2 regions of the Pseudomonas sp. YH-1 genome follow, and region 1 is predicted to be linked to the other one. Evidence: riboswitches for the same ligand, from Rfam matches in the RefSeq annotation. Region 1 holds a riboswitch; the other holds the start of a gene.
What was found. Region 1 has a riboswitch for cobalamin ahead of ACKI1H_RS08575 (CbtB domain-containing protein). Riboswitches for the same ligand answer to the same signal wherever they lie in the genome.
Positions count from the first base shown of each region.

Region 1 (7,411 bases):
TCGACAAGGACACCCTGATCATTTCCTACGACGCGGTGCGCGGCGAATCCCGTGGCGCACGCAAGAAGGACGCCGATCCCAAGGCCCTGGGCCTGGGCGACTGCATCGACTGCCACCAGTGCGTGCAGGTCTGCCCCACCGGCATCGACATCCGCGACGGCCTGCAGATCGCCTGCATCGGCTGCGCGGCCTGCATCGACGCCTGCGACTCGGTGATGGACAAGATGGGCTACGACCGCGGGCTGGTGCGCTACACCTCCGAGCGTGCGCTCGAAGGCGGCAAGACCCACCTGCTGCGCCCGCGCCTGATCGGCTACGCGGCAGTCCTGCTGGTGATGATCGGCGCCTTCGTCTGGGCATTGGAGGCGAGGCCGCTGATCAACCTCGACGTGGCCCGCGACCGTGGCCTGTTCCGCGAGAACGCCGCCGGCGAGATCGAGAACATCTACAACCTCAAGCTGATCAACAAGACCCAGCAGCCGCAGCATTACCACCTGAGCCTCGCCGACGGTGCCGGCTACCGCCTGCAGGGCGTGCCGGAGCTGATGCTGCAACCAGGCGAGATTCGCGACTTCGCCGTCTCGGTGGCCAGTGAGGCGCAGAGCAGCGCGGGTGGTTCGGTGCCGCTGCACTTCCGCGTCAGTGACGGTAATGAGGAGATCGACGCCGCCAGCACCTTCGTCTCGCCGAGGCGCTGAGCATGGCCAGGGAGCTTGGCGTGACCTCGGCGCAGCGCCTAGAGTGGGCGGACTCTTCCGCCCCCCAGGCCGCCGTGCAGGACAAGATGAAGCGCTACGAGAAATTCGCCGACGAGATTGCCGGCCTGATCCGCAGCGGCGTGCTCGCCCCCGGCCAGAAGGTCCCCTCGGTGCGGCACGCCAGCCGCACCTACGGGGTCAGCGCTTCCACGGTGTTCCAGGCTTATTACCTGCTGGAGGATCGCGGGTTGATCGTCGCCCGCGCGCGCTCGGGCTACTTCGTCCGCGAGCACGTGCAGCGGGCCCTGGCCGAACCGGAGATCGCCCGCCACGACGCGCAGACCACCGAAGTGGACGTCAGCGAACTGGTGTTCTCGGTGCTCAGCTCGATCAAGGACCCGGACACCGTGCCCTTCGGCTCGGCCTTCCCGGCGCCGGAACTCTTCCCCCTTCCACGCCTGGCCCGCTCCATGGCCCACGCCGTGCGTGACATGGACCCGCGCTCGGTGGTCGCTGACCTCGCCCCCGGCAGCCACGCGCTGCGCCGGCAGATCGCCCTGCGCTACATGGTCGGCGGCATGCCGCTGCCGGTGGAGGAACTGGTGGTCACCAACGGCGCGCTGGAAGCGCTCAACCTGTGCCTGCAGGTGGTCACCCAGCCGGGCGACCTGGTCGCCATCGAAGCACCGGCCTTCTACGCCAGCCTGCAGGTACTGGAGCGGTTGAAGCTCAAGGCCGTGGAAATCCCTGTACACCCGCGCGAAGGCATCGACCTCGACGTGCTTGCCGACAGCCTGGCGCGCTTGCCGATCAAGGCCTGCTGGTTCATGAGCAACTTCCAGAACCCGCTGGGCGCCAGCATGAGCGAAGACAAGAAACGCGCCCTCGCCGCCCTGCTGAGCCAGCACCAGGTGCCGCTGATCGAGGACGACGTCTACGCCGAACTGTACTTCGCCGCCCAGGCGCCCAAACCGGTGAAGGCGTTCGACAGCGAAGGGCTGGTGATGCACTGCAGTTCCTTCTCCAAGAGCCTGGCGCCAGGCTATCGGGTCGGCTGGGTGGCCGGCGGACGCTACGCCGAGCAGATCGAGCGGCTCAAGCTGATGACCAGCCTGTCAGCCTCGGTGCCGGCCCAGGCGGCCATCGCCGATTACCTGCAGCACGGCGGTTACGACCGCCACCTGCGCAAGCTGCGCCACGCGCTGGAAAGCCAGCAGCACGCGATGCTCGCCGCCGTGGCCCGGCACTTCCCCGCCGCTACCCGCGTCACCCGGCCCAGCGGCGGCTACTTCCTGTGGCTGGAGCTGCCCGAGCAGATCGACGCGCTCAAGCTGTTCCAGCTCGCCCACGCCCAGGGCATCAGCCTGGCGCCGGGGCCGATCTTCTCGGCGACGCGGCGCTTCGGCCACTGCCTGCGGCTGAACTATGGGCACCCCTGGACGACGGCCAGCGAACAGGCCATGGAAACCCTCGGACGGATCATTCATTCGCTGCAGGGCTGACAAGCGCCGCAGGACTGATCCGCACATTCGGAAACGATCTGTATCTGTGCGGCACTTTGTCGCAGGCCTACCCTGTCAGGCAGGAAACCCGGACGAGGGAAGCTGCCATGGATGCCGAAGACCTGATGATCCTGCTCACGGTGTGCGCCGCACTCGGCGTGCACCTGTGGGTACGCTGGTACCTGCGGCGCGGCATGGCGCCGCGCGGGGAGCAGTGGCTGGCGTGAGAACACCGACATGCTGAAGATGAACGCCCTGGTGCCGGAACTGATCGTCGCAGACCTGACGAGAAGCCTGCACTTCTACTGCGAGGTGCTCGGTTTCGCCATCGAGTACCAGCGCCGCGAAGACGACTTCGCCTTTCTTTCCTTTGGCGACAGCCAGCTCATGCTGGAGCAGGACTGGCATTCCGACTCGCCATGGAGCGTGCGCCCACTGGACCCTCCACTGGGACGAGGCGTCAACTTCTCCATTCGCTGCCCCGATATTCAGGCGCTGGTGAGTTCGCTGAACGAGGCGCGCATCTCGCTACGCAAACCCGTCGAGGAGCGCTGGTACCGGCAGGACGAACAGTTGTACGGCGAGCGCAATTTCCTCGTCCAGGACCCGGACGGCTACCTGTTGCGCTTCGCCCAGAGTCTTGGATCGCGGCCCCTGCCAGCCGAGTGATTTCGCTACGGCCGATACAGGTGCGCATGCTCCGCGCTGTACAGCGACGAATCGGCAAACCCTTCCGCCCCCAGCACCCTGCCCACCAGGATCAGCGCCGTACGCCGGAAACCCTTGGCTTCTGCCTTGGGCAGGATGTCGCCGAGGGTGCCGGTGACCTGGTCCTGGTCCGGCCAGCTGGCGCGGTGGATCACCGCAATGGGGCAATCCGCGCCGTAGTACGGCAGCAACTCTGCAACGATATTGGCCAACTGGCCGACGCCTAGGTGAATGGCCAGGGTCGCGCGGTGCTGCGCCAGTTCGGCGAGGGATTCGCCTTCCGGCATGCGCGTCCGGCTGGCGTAGCGGGTGAGGATCAGCGTCTGCGAGATATCCGGCAGGGTCAGCTCACAACCCAGGATCGCCGCGCAGGCGGAAGTCGCGGTAACACCGGGGATGATCTCGTAGGCGATGCCCAGGTCGCGCAGGTGGCGGATCTGCTCGCCGATGGCGCCGTACAGCGAGGGATCACCGGAGTGCACCCGTGCCACGTCCTTGCCCTCGGCATGGGCCTGCGCCAGCAGCGCGACGATCTCGTCCAGGTTCAGTTCGGCAGTATTCACCACGCGTTCGGCGCTGTGCCCTTCCAGCACCGCTGGCGGCACCAGCGAGCCGGCGTAGAGGATCACCGGGCAGGTGCGGATCAACCGCTGGCCCTTGACCGTGATGAGTTCGGGGTCGCCGGGGCCGGCGCCGATGAAGTAGACCGTCATGGCTGCTCCTGTGCGGATTCGACGGGGATGAAGGCCAACGCGCAGGTGGCTTGGTCGCTGCGCCGTTTTCCCACCAGCAGGCGTGCCGGCGCGTTGCCCTGGGCCTCGGCCTGCAGCAGCGCGGCAGCCTCGGCGACGCTGGCGCTGCCAGTGGCCGCGCGCACGGTTTCGGAGGGATCGCTCAGGCGCTTCTCGCACGCTGCCAGCTGTTGGGGCGTGAACAGCCTCAGTGGCAGATCGAGTGCGGCGGCCAGCGCCAACAACCCCTCCTCGTCGGCCTTCAGCGTGGCACTGGCCAGCGCGGTGAGGTGCGACTCGTCGAGCCCGGACTCGGCCAACGTCGCGCGCAGCAACTCGCGCAGTTCATCGAGCGAGCAGCCACGGCGGCAACCCAGGCCGGCAACCAGCGTCATTCCCTACCTCCAGAAAACAAAACCCCGCAGGCGGCGGTGCCGGCTGCGGGGGCGAGCATAACGCGCGAATCAGGCCGACGGTGCGAAGCGACGGAACAGCCAGGCCGCGACCAGGCCAAGGGCTGCCCAGAACACCGCGTTGGTGACCAGCGAGGCGATGATGAACTCGTGGGCCAGGCTTTCCGGTGCAAGGCTGGAATGCACTTCCGGCTGCGGCGCACCGATCACATGCGGTACCACCAGCAACGCGACACCGACGGCCTTCAGTGCCCAGTGACGGCCGAACACCAGCAGCGCGAGGCCAACGGCAGTGGCGGCGGCGGTGCCGATCCACCAGGTCTGCCGCAGGGTCAGATCGGCGGCGGCGGTACCAGGGACTTCCGGCGGCAGGCCCAGCGAAGGTGCCAGGGTGAACACGGCGAAACCGGCCAGCCCCCAGAGCAGGCCTTCGGAAGTCTTGCCCGGCTCACGCAGGGTGAACAGGCCGGCCAGCATCAGCGCGAAACCCACGGCGACCACCAGGTTGCCACCGGTGGTGGAGAGGATGCGCTGCCAGCCGTCTTCTGGCTCCCAGGCTTCGTCATCATGGTGGTGGCCGGCGGCGGCGCCCTCGGCATGCTCGTGGGCATGTTCTTCGACCAGCGCGGCGGCCGGCTCGGCTTTCTCGAAAGTCTCCGCCTTGAGGATCAGCGGGGATACCCACAGCAACTGGACCACGGTGAGTACCAGCGCCGCGATCAGACCGGCGAAACCGGCGGTCTGGGCGATACGTTTGATCATTGCAATTCTCCAGGCGAGACGAGGCCTCGAACGCTGCAAAAGCGCGACCGAGAGTGCCTCGAATTCGCTGCGCTTACGCGCAGGCGGTGCACATTAGTGGCAGGGGAAACCGGCGCTGTGGCGGGTGTCGTGCGCGGCGTTGTGGACCGCATCCAGATGCGAGAAGCCGGCGAAGTACACCAGCAGCGCGCCCAGCAGGCTGGCGCCAACGGCCAGGCTGATGCGCTTGGAAAGGGGGATGGAAGTGCTCGACGCGTGCGTCAGGGTGCTGCTGGACATGAACGTTCCCTCTGAAGATCAAAGTAAGAGAACGCAGAGGTTGAACGCATTCGAACGCGCCGGAACGGTCGCGCCACGGCCTGCGCCCGCCCACCGCGGGTTTGCCAAAAAACGAAAGCTCCAGGCCGGTCTCCGGGCTTGCGACGTTGGCCTGTGGCCAAGCGGGTCAGTCTTCCCATGCGTCAGCACAGTGACTACTGATGACCCTACGATCGCTTACCGTTGCGGGGGCAGCGCCGGACTGGTCCTTGCGGACGCACCGGCTTCCCGTTTCACCTCGCGCGTGGCGCGAGACACCTGGAACCGCGCTAGCTGACCACGGCAGCCGACAGGCGTCAACCGATCCCCGGCGATTGACCGTCCCGCCTGCGCTGCGTAGCCTTCCCTGCTTCGAGGTTCTCCGGCGCTGGCCGGAGCTAAGAGGGAACGTGGAAATCTTCGGATGCGCCACGGCTGCCCCCGCAACTGTGAACAGCCTGTCTCTTCACGCGCCACTGCCGATTCGGGCGGGAAGGCGAAGAGACGACAGAGGGCTGTGAGCCAGGAGACCTGCCTCGTGCAGCATCAAGACAACCGGGCGGGGTGATCCGGTGGCGACCTTCGTTGCGCGGCGAACCCGCGCGCGCGCCCTTCATCCGCCCGCCAACTTCCGCTTGCGAGGCGCGCATGAAAACCCTGGCCAAACTCCCCGTCACCATCGTCACCGGCTTCCTCGGCGCCGGCAAGACCACCCTGCTCCGCCACATGCTGGACAACGCCGAAGGCCGCCGCATCGCGGTGATCGTCAACGAATTCGGCGAGCTGGGCATCGACGGCGACATCCTCAAGCAGTGCTCCATCGGCTGCAGCGAAGAAGAGGCGGTCGGCCGCGTCTTCGAACTGGCCAACGGCTGCCTGTGCTGCACCGTGCAGGAAGAGTTCTTCCCGGTGATGCGCGAACTGGTGGCGCGTCGCGGCGACCTCGACCAGATCCTCATCGAGACCTCGGGCCTGGCCCTGCCCAAGCCGCTGGTGCAAGCCTTCCAGTGGCCGGAAATCCGCAACGCCTGCACGGTGGATGCGGTGATCACCGTGGTCGACAGCCCGGCCGTGGCCGCCGGCACCTTCGCCGCCCATCCCGAGCAGGTCGACGAGCAGCGCCAGCAGGACCCGAACCTGGACCACGAATCGCCGCTGCACGAACTCTTCGAAGACCAGCTGGCCAGCGCCGACCTGGTGGTGCTGAACAAGGCCGACCTGCTCGACGCCCAAGCGCTGGCCCGCGTACGCGCCGAAGTCGCCGAGGAGCTGCCGCCGGCGGTGAAGATCGTCGAAGCCAGCTCCGGCCAGCTGCCGCTCTCGGTGCTGCTGGGGCTGAACGCCGAGGCCGAGCTGCACATCGACAGCCGCCCGACACACCACGACCACGAAGGCCATGAAGATCATGACCACGACGAGTTCGACTCCTTCCATGTCGACCTGCCGGAAGTGGAAGAACGCGCCCTGCTCGAGGCGTTGAACGCGCTGGTCGAGCGCCACGCCGTGCTGCGCATCAAGGGCTTCGTCGCCATCCCCGGCAAGCCCATGCGCCTGCTGGTGCAGGGTGTCGGCAAGCGCTTCGACAAGCACTTCGACCGCGCCTGGCGCAGCGACGAAACCCGTGGCACGCGCCTGGTGGTGATCGGCCAGGAACTGGACCAGGCGACCATCGCCAACGAGCTGCGTACTGCCCTGGCGTAATGACCTCGTAGGGTGGCGTGGAGCGCAGCGATACCCACCACCGATGATGGGTAACGCAAGCTCCACCCATCCTGCGGTCATGCCAAGTCCCTGTAGGAGCGAGCTTGCTCGCGAACCAAGCCCCGACGCGAGGCTGTTCGCGAGCAAGCTCGCTCCTACGAAGAGCCACCACCGAGCAAGCCCATGCACCTGCTGCGCACCCAACCCGGCGGTTTCGTCCCCGACGACGGCATCGCCCACCTGGCCCAGACGCCCGCCGAGCTGGTGATTCTCTGCAGCGGCGACTCGCACCTGGCACTGCTCGCCGAGGCCGCCCGCGAGCTGCCGGAGGACTACCCGAGCCTGCGGCTGGCCAACCCGATGCAGCTGCAGAACCACGCCTCGGTGGACCTTTACGTCGACGAAGTGCTGCAGCACGCCAAGGTCATCCTGATCTCGGTACACGGCGGCATCGGCTACTGGCGCTACGGCATGGAGCAGTTGGTGGCGTTGGCCGAGCGCGGCGTCACGCTGATCGCGGTACCCGGCGACGACAAGCCCGACCCCGAACTCAGCGCGCTGTGCAGCGTCCCGCCGCAGGATGCAGAGCGCCTCTGGCA
Region 1 covers NZ_CP178184.1:1,815,976-1,823,386, reverse strand. The annotation lists gene ccoG (cytochrome c oxidase accessory protein CcoG) at 1-698, shown strand, start outside; gene mapR (GntR family transcriptional regulator MpaR) at 785-2,200, shown strand; gene ACKI1H_RS08595 (bleomycin resistance protein) at 2,438-2,869, shown strand; gene cobM (precorrin-4 C(11)-methyltransferase) at 2,875-3,621, opposite strand; gene ACKI1H_RS08585 (cobalamin biosynthesis protein) at 3,618-4,034, opposite strand; gene ACKI1H_RS08580 (CbtA family protein) at 4,104-4,814, opposite strand; gene ACKI1H_RS08575 (CbtB domain-containing protein) at 4,908-5,093, opposite strand; cobalamin riboswitch at 5,200-5,409, opposite strand; cobalamin riboswitch at 5,472-5,664, shown strand; gene cobW (cobalamin biosynthesis protein CobW) at 5,760-6,812, shown strand; gene cobN (cobaltochelatase subunit CobN) at 6,996-7,411, shown strand, end outside.

Region 2 (7,411 bases), 130 kb from region 1:
GCAAACCACCTGCCCCACCACCATTGCCAGTTTCATTCGTCATTCCTTGCCATGCCGCTGGCCGGCGCCGCCCTGTATCGCAGGGACGGCTCCGGGGCGGCGAGGTGCATTCACCGATGGCGGAGCACCAACACGTTGGTACACCGCACACTCGGATCATCAATCCAGCGAACCACCGGTCAGCTTGATCGGGAAGACTTCTTCCAGGTCCGAATGCGGACGCGGGATCACCTGCACCGAAACCACCTCCCCGACGCGCTGTGCCGCGGCGGCGCCGGCATCAGTGGCGGCCTTGCACGCGGCGACGTCGCCACGCACCATCGCGGTGACCAGGCCACCACCGATCTGCTTGACCCCGACCAGCTTGACCCGGGCGGCCTTGACCATGGCGTCGGACGCTTCGATCAGCGCCACCAGGCCCTTGGTTTCAATCATGCCTAACGCTTCCATCACACTCTCCTCGAACAATCACCCTTGCGGGACTGCATCCGAGTGGCTGACCACTCGACTCACCCCCGGGACGGCGGGGGCCACCGTATGGCTCGAACCGGCCGCTCAGGCGACGCGGTTCACAGCAGCGGCTCCACCGCCCATCTTTCCGGCGAGCAGAACCATCTGAATCATTTCTTCCGTACTACAGCCACGGGACAGGTCGTGCAGCGCGGCGCGCATGCCCTGCAGCATCGGCCCAATGGCGCGATAGCCACCCAGGCGCTGAGCGATCTTGTAGCCAATATTGCCGGCCTCCAGGCTGGGGAAGACGAACACATTGGCCGCCCCCTGCAGCGGGCTGGAGGGCACCTTCAGGGCGGCGACCTGGGGCACGAAAGCCGCGTCGAACTGCAGCTCGCCATCCACACACAATTGCGGCGCGCGTTCGCGTACCAGCGCGCAGGCCTCGCGTACGGCCTCGGCATCGGGATGGCGGGCGCTGCCATGGCTGGAGAAGGAGAGCATCGCCACCTTCGCCGGCTGACCGGTCACCCGCTCGAAGCTGACAGCCGAGCTGAGCGTGATATCCGCCAGCTGCTCCACCGTCGGCCGCGGGATCACGCCGCAATCGGCGAACGCCAGCGGCTGCCCGCCATCGGGCGGCAGCATGAAGAACACCGAAGACAGTGTGCGGTTACCCGGTTCCAGGCCCACCACTCGCAGACCTGCGCGCAGCACATCGGCGGTGGAACTGAGATTGCCGGCAATGCACAGGTCGACCAGGCCCGCCTCGAGCATGGCCGCGCCGAACCCGAGCGGTGAACGCAGCGACTCACACGCCTGCTCCGGGGTCAGCTTCGACTGCCGCTGCAACAAGGACTCGACAAAGGCATCGATCCTGGGCGAGTGCTCGGGGTCGAGCACGGGTACCTCGCCCAGACGCACGCCCTGCTCCAGGCAATAGCTGCGCAGGGCGAAGGGGTTGCCCAGGAGCAGTGGCTGTGCCAGCCCTTCGCGCTTGAGATACTGCGCCGCCTCGATGGCGCGGCGATCCAGGCCATCAGGGAATACCACCCGCGGTGGATCAAGCCGGGCGGCCCGGCGGCACTCGTCGAGCAGGCTCATGAGCGATCTCCTTGCAGGCGTTGCAGCAGCACTTCTCGACTGGGCCAAGGCTGGCCGCGCTGGTGCAGGACACTGAGCAGCATCGCCACATAGAGCGCACTGGAAAGCCGATTGAGTGCGTGCAGCAGATCCTTGCGCTGCAGTTGGTAGCCGGGTCCGATGAACACCTCGGCGGCACAGACCTCGACTTCGCGCACCTTGGCGCGCAACAGGTTGAGTTGTGCGCAGGCACGCCCGTGCGCCAGCTCCGGCACCAGATGGTCATGCCCGAGGTACTTCAGCGGCGCATGGGACAGGCGGTGCAGCTCGCCATCATCGAGCCCGCCGATGCTGAAACCAGGCAACGACTCACCCAGCACATCAGCGCGCATCACCTGGCCCAGCACCGAGCGCAGGTCACCCAGCCAGGCGACCAGTTCCTGAGGTTCGCGCAGCTCCACCTGCAACCACACCGCGAGGGCGATGGCCGCATCGAGCTGGGCGCGCAAGCGCAGGCGCGGATCGTTCTTGGCCACCAGCTCGCGGGCGTTCAGGTGCGTCATGCCCTCGGGCTTGTGCTCGGCCGGCTGGTGACACAGCTGGCAGCAGGCAACGACGCTTTCCGCCTGACCGGTCAGCCCGTGCACCGGCTCCGGCTCGGCGCCATCGCCGGCCTGGTTGTCGCGGAACAGGCGCCCTTGCTCGTCGTGGTACTTCACTGTCAGCCGGCGCGCCTCGATCAGCGCACGCGCCGCCGGGGTCAAGCGGGCGTCGGCCGGCAGGTGCAACTCGGTACCTTCGCTCAGGCCATGTCGCTCACGCAGCCAGGTCTCGGTGATGAAGGTGCTCATCGCCTCATTGCTCCTGCCAGTTGGCCGGCCAGGCCACATAGAGGAAGCGCACACGGGTCGGCGTACCGAACTCGATGCGGCTGCCCTTGGGAATGAACAGCAGGTCGCCGGGCCGGCCAACCAGGGTCTCGCCGTGCTGACGAATGTGCAGCTCACCCTCGAGTACCAGGTCCACCTCGTCGTAGTTCAGCGTCCACGGGAAGAAAGCGTTTTCCCACTGCATGAAGCCGGCGCCCATGCTGCTGCCATCCTCGGTACCGACCACGTCGGTGATGCCGATCTGGCAACCGCCCTCGACGCCGTCGAGCAGGCCGAAACGCACGCTGTCGCCCTTCACCAGCTTGATGCCGCCAGCACCGGTGCGCGACTCGAATCCCGACGGTTCCGGACTCGCTGTCATGCCACCCGCCCGAGCCGCCTTGCGCACCAGTTGTTCAACCAGTGCCGCATCGGCATCGGCAGGAAGACGCTCCAGCACGGCTGCGCGGATGGCCGCAATCTGGTCCTCGCTGGCAACCGCGGAATCGTTGACCGCCTCGGTGCCTTTCATGGCCGTACCATCCCCAGGCTGCACGGCCTCACCGGCGATGCGCTCGATGATCTCCAGCCCTGCTTCCTCGGCGATCATCCGCGCCTCGGGCGTCAGAATGCAGCGCGGCAGCTCGACTTCGAGCGAACGCTGCCCGGCGGCAATCGCCTCGCGCACGGAGCCCGCGGTAATCAGCTTTTTCATGGATACTTTTCCTCAAGCGGAGCGCGTCCGTGCAACACCTGGCGCAGACGCTCGATACTGGTGGGGTCGTCCTGGGCGACGCGCAGGATCTCGCCATGGATGCCGTGCCGCCGCATCAGGGACTCGGCCGCATCCGGGTCCGCGTCGGCCAGGTCGCACTTGCTGATCACACCGACCAGGCGCTTGCCCGAGTGAATGTCGAGCAGTCCCGGCGGCAAACGACACTCCGGCTCATTGGCCGGATGCACGTAGACCAGGGTGTCCACGTTGTCGGTGCTGGTAATCAAGGCCCGGTACAGCCGTGGATGACTGATGAACTCGCCGGGGGTATCCATCGCACCGCACAGGTCGAAGTCCAGGGCCTGGGTCTTGCGCGGCGTTTCGCGGCGGCCGCGCAGGGCGTTGAACAAGGTGGTCTTGCCCGCTCCCACGCCGCCGACCAGGGCATATCGATGGGTCTGCATGCTCAACTCCGGGTCACCGGGCAAATGGTGTAGGCGAGCAGGCGGTCGAGGTTGGCGCAGGTACGCTCCAGCGCTTCTTCCACCGCACCGACGCTGCCATAGAGGACCAGTGCGCCGCTGAAGCGATCGAGGAAGCCGATCTGCACATTGGCGGCCTTGGTGGCGAAATCACCCGCGATCATCGCCGTCTCGCCGGGGGTGAGCGTCATGATGCCGATGGCCTCGGCGCCAGGGACGCCGATCTTGCTCGACAGGTCTTCCTGCGGATGCGCAATCAGGTGTGCCAGGGTCACCTGCTTGCCTGGCACAAACTCCTGAATGATTCGTTCTCTGCTCATCGGGCGCACCTCTTGTCCATGAACAAAAGGCTAACCAAGGGGGGCAGACCAGCCCTATCGAAAATCGGCAAACTTTTCAGCGGATCGACAGAGTTCGAGCGGGCCATCGCGCCCATGGGCACGACCTGGGCGATTTCGTCGCAGCCCGCAATAGGTCGGCAAAGCCCCTGCCAGATGGGCTGGCGGCGAGTCGTCGGAAAGCGTTGGCACAGCGCAGCACGAGCCGTCGATCGCCGCTGCCCTTGCTCATCGCAGACCTTGGTCGTATGGTTCGCCCCGTTTTCGTTCGAGGTAACGGGAAGCAGGTGAAAGACCTGCGCTGCCCCCGCAACGGTAACCGACGCGATCCTTCATGGATTGCAGCATCGCCAGTAGCCACTGCACGACTGTGGGAAGGCGGCGATGTGACGTCGGCAGCCCGGAGACCGCCCTCGACACGCCCCGACAGGTGTTGCGGAGGGCCGCACCGTCAAGTGCGGCCTGCCGCCCTTGCCACGCCCTCCTCGAAAGTCATCCGACCGCTTTTGAGGACGCTCCATGAAACTGACCCGACTCGCCCTGGCCACCAGCCTGCTGCCCGGCATGGCCTTCGCCGCTGGCGACATCTACACACTCTCCGACCAGGTGATCACCTCCGCGCGCCAGGCCCAGCCGCGCGCCGAAGCCACCTCGGCCAACAGCGTATTCACCCGTGCCGACATCGAACGCCTGCAGGTGCGCAGCGTCCCCGCCCTGCTCGCCCGCGTGCCCGGCGTGCAGATGGGCAGCTCCGGCGGCGTGGTCTCGTACTCCGTGCGTGGCACCAGCACCGCGCAGACCCTGGTGCTGGTGGACGGCCAACGCGTCGCCTCGGCCAGCAGCGGCATCGCCCGCCTGGACTACCTGAGCATCGACAGCATCGAGCGTGTCGAAGTGACCCGTGGCCCGCGTTCCGCGCTGTACGGCGCCGATGCCATCGGCGGCGTCATCCAGATCTTCACCCGCCGCGGCGAAGCCGGCCTGCACCCGGAAGTGCGCCTGGCCGCCGGCAGCCACGGCACCTTCGAGCGCAGCCTGAGCCTCTCCGGCGGTAACGAGCAGACCCGCTACAACCTCGGCGGCAGCCTGGACGAGAGCCAGGGCTGGGACCGCACCAGCGACAACGTCGGCGCCGACAACGACCACGACGCCCAGCGCAACAAGGCCGTGCACCTGAACCTGGACCATCGCTTCAGCGAGGACTGGAAGGCCGGCCTGAACCTCAACGACCAGCGCGGCAAGAACGAATACGACGACGCCTACAACTTCGAGCCGGGCTCGCCCCGTGACGAATTCCGCGTCAGCAGCTACAGCGCCTACCTCGACGGCCAGATCACCTCGATGTGGAACAGCCGCCTGGAGCTGGGTCGCAGCTATGACCGCAACAAGGCCGTGGGCGCCGCCGACAGCTGGAACAACGGCACGCTGGAAACCACCCGCCACTCGGCGAGCTGGCTCAACCGCCTGCAACTGGACGAAGCCAACCAGCTGGCCCTGGGCGCCGACTGGTACGAAGACAAGGTCGACGGCACCACCGATTTCGCCGAGGACCAGCGCAGCAACCGCGCCTTCTTCGCCCAGCACAGTTTCAAGGGCGACAGCTTCGGCACCGAGTTGGGTATCCGTCACGACAACAACCAGGCCTATGGCAGCCAGAACAGCTGGAACGCCGCCTTCAGCCTGCCGGTGGGCGACAGCCAGACCTGGATCGCCAGCTACGGCGAAGGCTTCCGCGCGCCGACCTTCAGCGACCTCTACTACCCCGGCGCGAGCAACCCGGACCTGAAGGCCGAGACCTCGAAGACCTACGAGCTGCAATGGCGCGGAGACTTCTCCGGCACGCACCTGGAAGCCTCGCTGTACCGCACCGAGATCGATGACCTGATCGCCTGGGACAGTACCAGCAACCAGCCGGAGAACATCAACAAGGCGCGCATCGATGGCTTCGAGGCCAGCGTCGCCCGCGAGGTACTGGGCTGGCAGGCCGCACTCGGCCTGAGCCTGATCGACCCGCGCGACCGCGACACCGGCCACACCCTGCCCTACCGCGCGCGCCGCACCCTGAGCCTGGACCTCGACCGCCAGTTCGGCGCCTTCGGTGTCGGCGGCACCTGGCGCGCGGTCAGCCAGCGCTACGACGACGCCGCCAACACCCGCGAGCTGTCCGGCTACGGCGTGCTCGACCTGCGCACCAGTTGGTTGGCCAGCAATGAAATTCGCTTCGACCTGAAGCTGGATAACGCCCTGGATCGCAACTACACCCTGGGCGACTACCTGCGCCCGACCAGCCCGAGCGACTACATGGGCGAAGCCCGCCCCTACCGCGAACCGGGCCGCACCGCGCTGCTGGCGGTGACCTGGACGCCGGAGCTGTAACTCCTGCCAGCGCTGCGGCGCTTTCGTAGGATGGCGTGGAGCGCAGCGATACCCATCGTGCCTGGCACTGCCAGCATGGGTATCGCCTAGGCTCCACCCATCCTACGGATCGAGGTTCACACATATGCCAGGAGCGCGACCAAGGGGCGCTCCTACCGGGAACCTCGGTGCTGGCGGCTGTTCGCGAGCAAGCTCGCTCCTACAGGGTTGGCGTGCAGGGATATCCCTGAGCTCCCCGGTTTGCTCATCGTAGGAGCGAGCTTGCTCGCGAACCCGCAAGGCAGCGGACTCAGACCAGCACGCCCGCCATCCGTCCCAGCTCCGCGCAGTCCTGCGCATGCCAGTCGGTCAGCTCGGGCCAGGGGTTCTCTTGTAGATGGTCGGCCAGATTGACCAGCGCGCTGTGCGCGCCGGCGGCACGGGCGCAATCGAGATCGAAGCGGTAATCGCCGACCATCAGCATCCGCTGCGGCGCCACATCCCAGCGCGCGGCCAGGCGCAGCAGGCCGTCCGGGCTGGGCTTGGGGTCCGCCTCGCCACGGCCGAGAACATCCTCGGTGAGGAAGCAATCGCCGATGCCGATGGCGTCCAGTGTGATCAGCGCCAGCTCATGGGCATTGCGGGTGAGAATGCCGAGCCGGTAACCCGCGCCGTGCAGCGCACACACCAGTTCCACCGCGCCCGGCGCGGCCTTGGACGCCACCGCCAGCTCGCGCTCATGCTCCAGCAGCCAGGCGTGCTTGGCTGCTGCCTCATCTTCCGGCAACGCGGCCAGGTGGGTGAGGATGTCGTGTTCCTGGGGAATCCCCAGCGCCCGCTTGATCGCCGGGAAGTCGTGCACCGCCAGGGTCAGGGTGCCGTCCATGTCGAACACCCAGTGGCGAATCTCTCCCAGCGACAGGGCGAGCGTCATGCCCAGTCCTCGCGGCGGCGGATCAGGCCTTCCTGGGTCGAGGATGCGACCAGCTGGCCGTCACGGTTGAAGATGCTGCCGCGCACAAAGCCACGGCCGTTGCCGGCCCAGGGGCTGTCGATGGCGTAGAGCAGCCATTCGTCCGCACGCAGGTCGCGGTGGAACCACACGGAGTGGTCAAT
Region 2 covers NZ_CP178184.1:1,949,017-1,956,427, reverse strand. The annotation lists gene eutN (ethanolamine utilization microcompartment protein EutN) at 1-36, opposite strand, end outside; gene eutM (ethanolamine utilization microcompartment protein EutM) at 160-450, opposite strand; gene ACKI1H_RS09275 (phosphate acetyltransferase) at 556-1,557, opposite strand; gene eutT (ethanolamine utilization cob(I)yrinic acid a,c-diamide adenosyltransferase EutT) at 1,554-2,387, opposite strand; gene eutQ (ethanolamine utilization acetate kinase EutQ) at 2,392-3,120, opposite strand; gene ACKI1H_RS09260 (EutP/PduV family microcompartment system protein) at 3,117-3,584, opposite strand; gene eutS (ethanolamine utilization microcompartment protein EutS) at 3,587-3,922, opposite strand; cobalamin riboswitch at 4,176-4,365, shown strand; gene ACKI1H_RS09250 (TonB-dependent receptor domain-containing protein) at 4,460-6,316, shown strand; gene ACKI1H_RS09245 (HAD family hydrolase) at 6,606-7,217, opposite strand; gene tesB (acyl-CoA thioesterase II) at 7,226-7,411, opposite strand, start outside.
Region 2: it holds a riboswitch for cobalamin, as region 1 does, so the genes downstream of both, ACKI1H_RS09250 (TonB-dependent receptor domain-containing protein) here and ACKI1H_RS08575 (CbtB domain-containing protein) in region 1, are expected to answer to the same signal.